3 regions of the Pseudoalteromonas sp. SR43-7 genome follow, and region 2 is predicted to be linked to each of the others. Evidence: predicted binding sites of a transcription regulator. Region 2 holds the regulator's gene; each other region holds the start of a gene.

Region 1 (3,293 bases), on a different contig from region 2:
TCAGGATTGCCGTCACAGCTAAGGATGTAACCACCCTTTTTAACATCGCTTAATTGCTGTGCGTCACGCGCTTGTTGCTCAAGACCTTGGCGAGTAAAGATTAACGATGTAGGACCGTCTTTACGCTCAATAGCTTGTTGCCATGCAATTGCCGACTCAACTTGGTCACATGGGCGCCAGTTGTATAAGTTAGGCGTTAAACGCATGCTTGCAATTTGCTCTACTGGTTGGTGAGTTGGACCATCTTCACCTAAACCGATTGAATCGTGCGTGTATACAAAAATGCTTGGTTGCTTCATTAATGCAGCCATACGTACGGCATTTTTTGCATATTCAACAAACATTAAGAACGTAGCACCGTAAGGAATAAAGCCTTTATGAAGGGCAATGCCATTCATAATTGCCGACATACCAAACTCACGTACACCGTAGTAAATGTAGTTACCGCTTGCATCGTCGTGTGTTAAACCTTTAGAGCCATCCCAAATTGTTAAGTTTGAGCCTGCTAAATCAGCTGAGCCACCCATAAATTCTGGTAATAACGGACCAAATGCGTTTAATGCATTTTGCGATGCTTTACGAGATGCTGGGTTTGCAGGGTTTGCTTGTAATTGCTCAATGTACGCTTGAGATTTTTCAGCCCAATCGCCAGGCAGTTCGTTATTAATACGACGCTTATATTCAGCTGCAAGCTCTGGGTATGCTTTTGCGTATGCTGCAAATTTTTCGTCCCAGCTTGATTCAAGCTGTTGACCTTTTTCTTTGCTGTCCCATTGTGCGTAAATATCATCAGGAATTTCGAACGCATCGCCAGTCCAACCTAAGAATTCGCGAGACGCTTTAATTTCGTCATCACCTAGTGGTGCACCGTGACAATCGTGGCTACCAGATTTATTAGGTGAGCCGTAACCAATAATTGTTTTACAACAAATTAGTGATGGTTTATCGGTAACACTTTTAGCTTCTGCAATTGCAGCACTTATAGCATCGCTGTCGTGGCCATCAACACCACTAATTACATGCCAACCGTATGCTTTAAAGCGAGCTGGTGTGTCATCTGTAAACCAACCTTCTACTTCACCATCGATAGAGATGCCGTTGTCATCCCAAAATGCAACAAGTTTACCCAGACCTAATGTGCCTGCAAGTGAACCTGCTTCATGAGAAATACCTTCCATAAGGCAGCCATCGCCCATAAATGCATAGGTAAAGTGATCAACAATATCGTGACCTTCACGGTTAAACTGTGCAGCAAGTGCTTTTTCGGCAATTGCCATACCTACGGCATTTGTGATCCCTTGACCTAATGGACCCGTAGTAGTTTCGATTCCTGGTGCATAACCATATTCTGGATGACCTGGTGTTTTAGAATGCATTTGACGGAAGTTTTTAATTTCGTCTAGTGGTAAATCATAACCACTTAGGTGCAATAGAGAATATATAAGCATTGAACCGTGGCCGTTCGATAATATAAATCGATCTCGGTCAGCCCACTCTGGATTTGTTGGGTTATGCTTTAGATAATCGCGCCATAATACTTCTGCGATATCAGCCATGCCCATAGGGGCTCCAGGGTGACCAGATTTGGCCTTTTGTACTGCGTCCATTGACAAGACGCGAATAGCATTTGCAAGTTCTTTGCGAGATGGCATGAATTCTCCTACCTTTATGTGTATTTGCGCGGGTATTTATGTGTTTGTTTATGCACCCAAGTAACTTGGGTTTGTTTATATCGACCATTCTTACTTATTGTGGGGGCTGTGTGCAATTAAAAACCCTATAAAAGTGAGGCATTATGAATATTTTTTAAGACCAAAAAGTTATTAGTAATTTTATTTAGACGTCTAGGCGTAAAAACACTATGCAAGGTGTTTTGTTTTCGATAAAATACGCCCCTTAATTTTTTAGCGCTAATACCGACGTTTGTGAAGCGCAATATTTGTGAGCAGAAATACAATGGCAAAACATTTATTTACTTCTGAATCAGTTTCTGAAGGTCATCCGGATAAAATCGCCGATCAAATCTCTGATGCGGTACTTGATGCTATCCTAGAGCAAGACTCTCATGCCCGTGTTGCGTGCGAAACTTACGTAAAAACAGGTATGGTTATGGTTGGTGGTGAAATCACTACTAGCGCATGGGTTGATATTGAAGAAATTACACGTAAAACAGTACGTGAAATTGGCTACACGCATTCAGACATGGGTTTCGATGCAGATTCATGTGCAATTTTAAACACTATTGGTAAACAGTCTCCTGACATTAACCAAGGTGTTGACCGCACTAGCCCAGAAGAACAAGGTGCTGGCGACCAAGGTCTTATGTTTGGTTACGCATGTAACGAAACAGAAGTGCTAATGCCTGCGCCAATTACTTACTCACACCGTTTAGTACAGCGCCAAGCGCAAGTACGTAAAAGCGGCGAGCTTAACTGGTTACGTCCAGATGCAAAATCTCAAGTTACTTTTGCATACGAAAATGGTAAGCCAGTAGGTATTGATGCAGTAGTACTATCTACTCAGCACAGTGAAGACATTTCACAAAAAGATTTAGTAGAAGCGGTGATGGAAACTATCATCAAGCCGGTACTTCCTGCAGAGCTTATTACAAGCGCGACTAAATTTTTCATTAACCCAACGGGTCGCTTTGTAATTGGCGGACCTATGGGCGATTGTGGTTTAACAGGTCGTAAAATCATCGTTGATACATACGGTGGTATGGCTCGTCACGGTGGTGGTGCTTTCTCTGGTAAAGATCCATCAAAAGTTGACCGCTCAGCTGCATACGCTGCACGTTACGTTGCTAAAAACGTAGTTGCGGCTGGCCTTGCTGATAAATGTGAATTACAAGTTTCTTACGCAATCGGTGTTGCAGAGCCTACATCTATCAGCGTTGAAACGTTTGGTACAAGCAAGTTAGAAGAAAGCCGTTTAATCGAGCTTATTCGTGAACACTTTGACCTGCGCCCTTACGGCTTAATTCAAATGCTTGATTTAGAGCGCCCTATCTACCTTCCTACAGCGGCTTACGGCCACTTTGGTCGTGACGAATTCCCTTGGGAACGTACAGATAAAGCTGATGCACTTCGTGCAGCCGCTGGCCTTTAAGCAAAAAGTGTTGAAGAAAATTAAAAACGGCCCTTAATAGGGCCGTTTTTGTATCTAAAACTTATCAGTTACATTGTTTGTAGTGCGTCTACAAAATAACTATAAAATCGACCTCGAATTCTTTTGTACTTTAGGTATATACTCATTTCATTATAAAAGCTTTAGGGATAGTTAAATGGCCGATA
Region 2 (3,293 bases):
ATGTTTATATAATCCTGCAAAGTTACTGAAAAACCTCTTAAAATTAAAGGATATAGCATATAACAGGATAGACCTGATATTGCTTGGAATTTAAAAATAATAAGGGTATCGTACCCCAAGACTCCACCTCTCACTTTAACTTAAATTGCAGGATACCATCGCGTTATGTCTGACTTTCGTGAACAAGCACTACATTATCACTCACATCCCGTACCTGGTAAAATTAGCATTGAGCTAACAAAACCAGCTGAAACAGTTCAAGACTTAGCCCTAGCTTATAGCCCAGGTGTCGCTGAGCCTGTACGTGAAATTGCCGCAGATCCTGCAAATGCATATAAATATACCGGTAAAGGTAACATGGTTGCGGTTATCACTAATGGTACTGCAATTTTGGGCTTGGGTAATTTAGGTCCTTTAGCGTCTAAGCCCGTAATGGAAGGCAAGGCGTTATTGTTTAAACGTTTTGCAGGGCTTGATTCTATTGATATTGAAGTAAAGCACAAAACAACAGAAGACTTTATTAACACGGTTGCCAATATTGCTGACACATTTGGTGGTATTAACCTTGAAGATATTAAAGCACCAGAGTGTTTTGAAATTGAAAAAGCATTAATAGAGCGTTGTAGCATTCCTGTTTTTCATGACGACCAACACGGCACCGCCATTGTGACGGCTGCCGGCATGTTAAATGCGCTAGAAGTACAAGGTAAATCAATTGAAGATGCAATAATTGTATGTTTAGGTGCAGGCGCTGCTGCAGTTGCGTGTATGGAACTGTTAATTAAGTGTGGTGCACTGCGTGAACACATTTATATGCTTGACCGCAAAGGTGTTATTCATACTCGTCGCGATGATTTAAACGAATATAAACAGCTTTTTGCTAACAATACCGATAAACGCACATTGCAAGATGTAATTGCAGATGCTGATGTGTTTGTTGGTGTTTCGGGTCCTAACTTGTTAGCTGCCGAAGATTTAAAACTAATGGCAGAAAAGCCGATCGTGTTTGCATGTTCAAACCCAGATCCAGAGATCGATCCTGCACTTGCTCACGGCGCACGCAACGATTTAATTATGGCAACAGGGCGCTCTGATTACCCTAACCAGGTTAACAATGTTTTATGTTTTCCGTTTATTTTCCGTGGTGCACTTGATGTACGTGCAAGCGCGATTAACGATGAAATGAAAATTGCTGCAGTTGAGGCTATTCGTAGTATTGCCAAAGAGCCTGTACCTGCAGAAGTTTTAAAAGCCGCAGGCGTAGATAAGCTAGAGTTTGGTGCGCAGTATATTATTCCAAAACCAATGGATCCGCGTTTACTACCGCGTATAGCTAAAGCTGTAGCACTTGCTGCGGTAGAGTCGGGTGTTGCGCAAATTGACTTGCCTGAAAATTATATGGCGTAATATATAACGCTTAAACAAAAAAACCTCAGCAATGCTGAGGTTTTTTGATTAAAAAGGTAACGATTTATTCTTCGTTTAAAATAGGCACTTCTAAACCCATTTCTTGCATTATCTTTTTAACTTCTTCTGGTACTTTTTCTGCGTTGTCTTTACGTAGGTCATCGTCATTTGGTAAAGGTTGGCCAGTAAATGCATGCAAAAACGCCTCACATAGCAATTCACTATTTGTTGCATGGCGAAGGTTGTTGATTTGACGACGCGTACGCTCATCCGTTAAAACTTTTAATACATTTAGCGGGATCGAAACGGTGATCTTTTTAACTTGCTCTGATTTTTTCCCGTGTTCTGCGTATGGGTGAATATACTCACCATTCCATTTAGCCATAAGATGTATCGTTGCCTCAGATTATTAATTTCTCACACGGTATAAAAAGCGTGTAAATATGCGTGAAATTCTATCGATTTAAAAAAGATAGTCAAATAATAGATACCGATCTATCTTAATAAGCCTATTTGGGATGTAAAAATAAGCTCACTTTTGTGAGCTAAAATGTGGTACTAGCAAACGCCTTTCCTAACTTTAGCCATCTAGAGCTTTAAAATACTTTGACTTATTAAAACGGATAACTTACTCTTTTAGACGTCTAAACATCCAAATTAATCAGGTGACGAATATGAGCGAAAAAAACAAAGCGACCATTGCTGTACGTAACGGCGTTGATGCTGATAAACATCATGGTGCAGTGGTGCCGCCAATTTATTTATCAACGACTTATTCGTTTGCCGACTTTGATACTAAGCGTGAGTATGATTATGGCCGCAGTGGTAACCCTAATCGTGATATTTTAGCAGAGACGCTTGCTAAGCTTGAAGGCGGCGCTCGCGGCATAATTACGGCCACTGGTATGGCAGCCGTGCATTTAGCTACTCAGCTACTTAACAGTGACGACACGTTAGTAATTCCACATGATTGTTATGGTGGTAGCTATCGTTTATTTACATCGTTACAAAAACGCGGACTATTGAAGCTTGAAGTATTAGATTTAACAAAAGAAGAAAGCCTTCAACAAATTTTAGCAATTAAACCTAAGCTTATTTGGATAGAGACTCCAAGTAACCCAGTACTTCGTTTAACCGATATTAAAGCGGTTACCGATGTTGCTAAGCAATGCGGTGCATTGGTTGCCGCAGATAACACGTTTTTGTCTCCTGCCTTACAAAACCCTATTAAGTTTGGTGTAGATATTGTGGTGCATTCAACCACTAAATATATTAACGGGCACTCAGATGTAGTGGGCGGCGCTGTTATTGCTGCAACACAAGAGCTTGGTGATGAGCTTGCTTGGTGGGCAAATAATATTGGTATTACGGGCGCGCCTTTTGATAGTTATTTAACGCTTCGTGGTCTACGTACTTTAAATGTGCGCTTAAGGCAGCACCAAGAAAATGCGCTAGCAATAGCTAAGTACCTTGAAAGTTCCAATTTTGTAAGCCAAGTTTACTATCCAGGACTTGAGTCGCATCCTCAACATGAGCTTGCTAAAGCACAACAACTTGGCTTTGGTGGCATGGCTAGTTTTGATATTAAAGGCGATATAAACGACGCTGCAGCATTTTTAACAAGTCTTAAAACGTTTAGTTTAGCTGAGTCACTAGGTGGCGTAGAGAGTTTAATTTGTCACCCCGCAACTATGACGCACGCAGGCATGGAGGCAAAGGCACGTTTAGAAGCGGGTGTGGGCGACACGCTTATTCGTATTTCGGTTGGGATTGAAGATATACACGATTTAATAGCTGACTTTGAACGAGTATTTGAACTTGTAAAACCAGGGCAAAATAAAAATGTTGGCCGTGTAGGCAAAGGTGCTGGCACTCCTGATGGAAAC
Region 3 (3,293 bases), on a different contig from region 2:
GTTTCAACGTCCAAGTCATTGGTTGGCTCATCGAGTAGTAACACATTGCCGCCAGCTTTTAATAACTTAGCAAGGTGTAAACGGTTACGCTCACCACCTGATAGGTCTTTAACAAACTTTTGCTGATCGTTACCTTTAAAGTTAAAGCGACTTACATATGCTCGGCTTGGGAACTCAAAGTTACCAATTTTCAGTACGTCTTGTCCGTCTGATATTTCTTGGAAAACAGTTTTGCTTTCGTCCATACCGTCGCGGAACTGATCAACAGTAGCTAGGTGTACTGTTTCGCCAACGCTGATGCTACCGCTGTCTTGCGTTTGCTCACCGCTTATCATTTTAAACAGTGTTGATTTACCCGCGCCATTCGCACCAATAATGCCCACAATGGCACCTTTTGGCATGCTAAAGCTTAAGTCATCAATTAAAACACGATCGCCAAAACTCTTACGAAGATTAGTTACTTCAAGTACTTGGTCACCTAAACGCGGACCAGGTGGGATAAACATCTCGTTAGTTTCGTTACGTTTTTGGTAATCAGACTGCTGCATTTCAGTAAACTGAGCCATACGTGCTTTTGACTTAGCTTGACGACCTTTCGGGTTTGAACGAACCCATTCAAGTTCTTGCGCAATTGATTTTTGACGAGCTTTTTCAGATTTTTGTTCTTGCTGTAAGCGCGCATCTTTTTGTTCAAGCCAAGAAGAGTAGTTACCTTCCCATGGAATACCTTCACCACGGTCAAGCTCTAATATCCAACCAGCTACATTATCAAGGAAGTAACGGTCATGCGTTACTGCCACAACAGTGCCTTCGTAATCGTGTAAGAAGCGCTCTAACCATGCAACCGACTCAGCATCTAAGTGGTTAGTAGGCTCATCAAGAATAAGCATGTCTGGTTTTTCAAGTAATAATCGACATATAGCAACACGGCGACGCTCACCACCTGAAAGGTGCTCAATTTTAGCATCCCACTCTGGCAGGCGAAGTGCATCAGCTGCGCGTTCTAAAACGTTGTCGATGTTATGACCATCGTGCGCCTGAATAACAGCTTCAAGCTCGCCTTGCTCTTTTGCAAGTGCGTCAAAGTCTGCGTCTTCCATGGCGTATTCGTTATACACTTCGTCAAGACGTTTAAGTGCATGTTTAACTTCGCCAACAGCTTCTTCAACAGTTTCACGTACTGTTTTACTTTCGTCTAAAATAGGTTCTTGCGGTAAATAACCAATTTTAGTACCAGGCTGAGGATGTGCATCACCTTCAAAATCTTGGTCAACACCGGCCATAATACGCAGTAACGTAGATTTACCAGAACCGTTTAAACCAAGCACACCAATTTTAGCGCCAGGAAAAAAGTGCAACGAAATATCTTTTAAGATAGTGCGCTTAGGTGGCACAACCTTAGATACTCGACTCATCGAGAATATAAATTTATCAGGTAAAACCATGGAGGAAAGCCTTCAAATAATAATAAAAATTTCAATGTTGTATTGTAGTGGCTGACGGGTGAAACAGTCAACGAATGGCGGGTTTTAAAGCACCAAAGCATGCTTGTAAGTAAAATATAAAATCATGAATAAATTTCATTTGGACATCTATACATCTAGAGGTTGATATTTTTTACTTTCAGTTCATAATTAAGCCTCGGTTTTTATGAGCAGGAGTAAAGTATGCCAATTACAGTAAAAGACGAGTTGCCGGCAATTGCACGTTTACGTCAAGAAAACGTATTTGTAATGCCAAAAAGTCGTGCAAAAACGCAAGAAATACGCCCAATGCGTTTGGCTATTTTAAACTTAATGCCTAATAAAGTAGAAACCGAAGTTCAGTTTATTCGCTTACTTGCCAACTCACCTTTGCAAGTAAACGTAGAACTACTGCGCCTCGACACTCACCGCAGTAGCAGCAACTCAGAAGAGCACCTTGATACCTTTTACCGTTATTTTTCTGAGGTTAAAGACAACAATTACGATGCATTAATAGTAACCGGTGCGCCACTTGCCCATTTAGAATACGACGATGTAGCGTATTGGGATGAGCTAAAGGTCATTATTGATTGGGCTGAGCAACACGTTACCTCTACGTTATTTTCGTGTTGGGCAGCGCATGCAGCGTTATATCACCGTTACAATTTAAAACGCGATTTAAAAGACGATAAACTGTGTGGCGTATTTACTCACCAGTGTTATTTTGATCACGGTGCACTGACTCGCGGATTCGACGATACCTTTTTGGTACCGCACTCACGCTACGGCCATATTGATATAAATAAAATAAACGCCTGTGAAGAACTCGTTGTTCTGGCAGGTTCTGAGCGAGTAGGGGCTTACTTACTTAAAAATAAATCAGGTAGCCAAGTGTTTATAACCGGCCACCCAGAGTACGACGCCGACTCGCTAAAAGCAGAATACGAGCGCGATTGTAAAAAAAGCCCTAATGCACCAAAGCCCGAAAATTACTTTCCGGATGACGATGCAACCAAACAACCTTCAAAAACGTGGCAAAGCCATGCTTTTTTACTTTTTTCGAACTGGTTAAATTACTACGTGTACCAAACCACACCGTATGATATTAATTTAGTTAGCCAAGACGTGAGGACTAACAACTATGCTGAATAACGCGCCTACAAATAATAAACAAGCCGAAATAAGTGCCGCATTAAAAGAACGCATTTTAATTTTAGATGGCGCTATGGGCACCATGATCCAAGATCATAAGCTAGAAGAAGAAGACTATCGCGGAGAGCGTTTTAAAGACTGGCATGTATTAATTAAAGGCAATAACGATTTATTAAGCCTAACCAAGCCCGACTTAATCACTGATATTCATCGTGGTTTTTTATCAGCGGGCGCCGATATTATCGAAACCAACACGTTTAACTCGACCACTATTTCGATGGAAGATTACGACATGGCAAACCTAAGCCGTGAAATAAACCTAGAGTCGGCTAAATTAGCACGCGCAATTTGCGATGAATTTACGGCTAAAACGCCAGAAAAACCGCGCTATGTAGCCGGTGTTTTAGGGCCGACCTCTAAAACGTGTTCAATTTCGCCAGACGTAAACGATCCGGGTTACCGAAACGTTACCTTTGATAAGCTGGTTACTGCGTATGTAGAGTCTACCCTTGCATTAATGGAAGGCGGCGCCGATTTAATACTAATCGAAACTATATTCGACACGCTTAATGCAAAAGCCGCCTCGTTTGGCGTAGAAGAAGCCTTTGAGCAAGCAGGGCGCACATTACCAGTTATGATCTCGGGCACTATTACCGACGCCTCTGGACGTACGCTTTC

The links. Region 2 encodes MetJ, which represses methionine synthesis genes. Its sites were predicted from a motif close to TAGACGTCTAGACGTCTA; they were not measured.
Region 1: the regulator MetJ is predicted to act here: its motif matches at 1,838-1,855, upstream of metK (methionine adenosyltransferase).
Region 3: the regulator MetJ is predicted to act here: its motif matches at 1,586-1,603, upstream of metA (homoserine O-succinyltransferase).

The regions. Positions count from the first base shown of each region.
Region 1 covers NZ_JACJDY010000001.1:47,682-50,974, reverse strand. Annotated here, with positions in the region: gene tkt (transketolase) at 1-1,652, opposite strand, end outside; gene metK (methionine adenosyltransferase) at 1,957-3,108, shown strand; gene H5087_RS00245 (hypothetical protein) at 3,284-3,293, shown strand, end outside.
Region 2 covers NZ_JACJDY010000024.1:71,741-75,033, forward strand. Annotated here, with positions in the region: gene H5087_RS16700 (malic enzyme-like NAD(P)-binding protein) at 166-1,407, shown strand; gene metJ (met regulon transcriptional regulator MetJ) at 1,472-1,792, opposite strand; gene metB (cystathionine gamma-synthase) at 2,082-3,293, shown strand, end outside.
Region 3 covers NZ_JACJDY010000001.1:157,868-161,160, forward strand. Annotated here, with positions in the region: gene ettA (energy-dependent translational throttle protein EttA) at 1-1,445, opposite strand, end outside; gene metA (homoserine O-succinyltransferase) at 1,668-2,615, shown strand; gene H5087_RS00745 (homocysteine S-methyltransferase family protein) at 2,605-3,293, shown strand, end outside.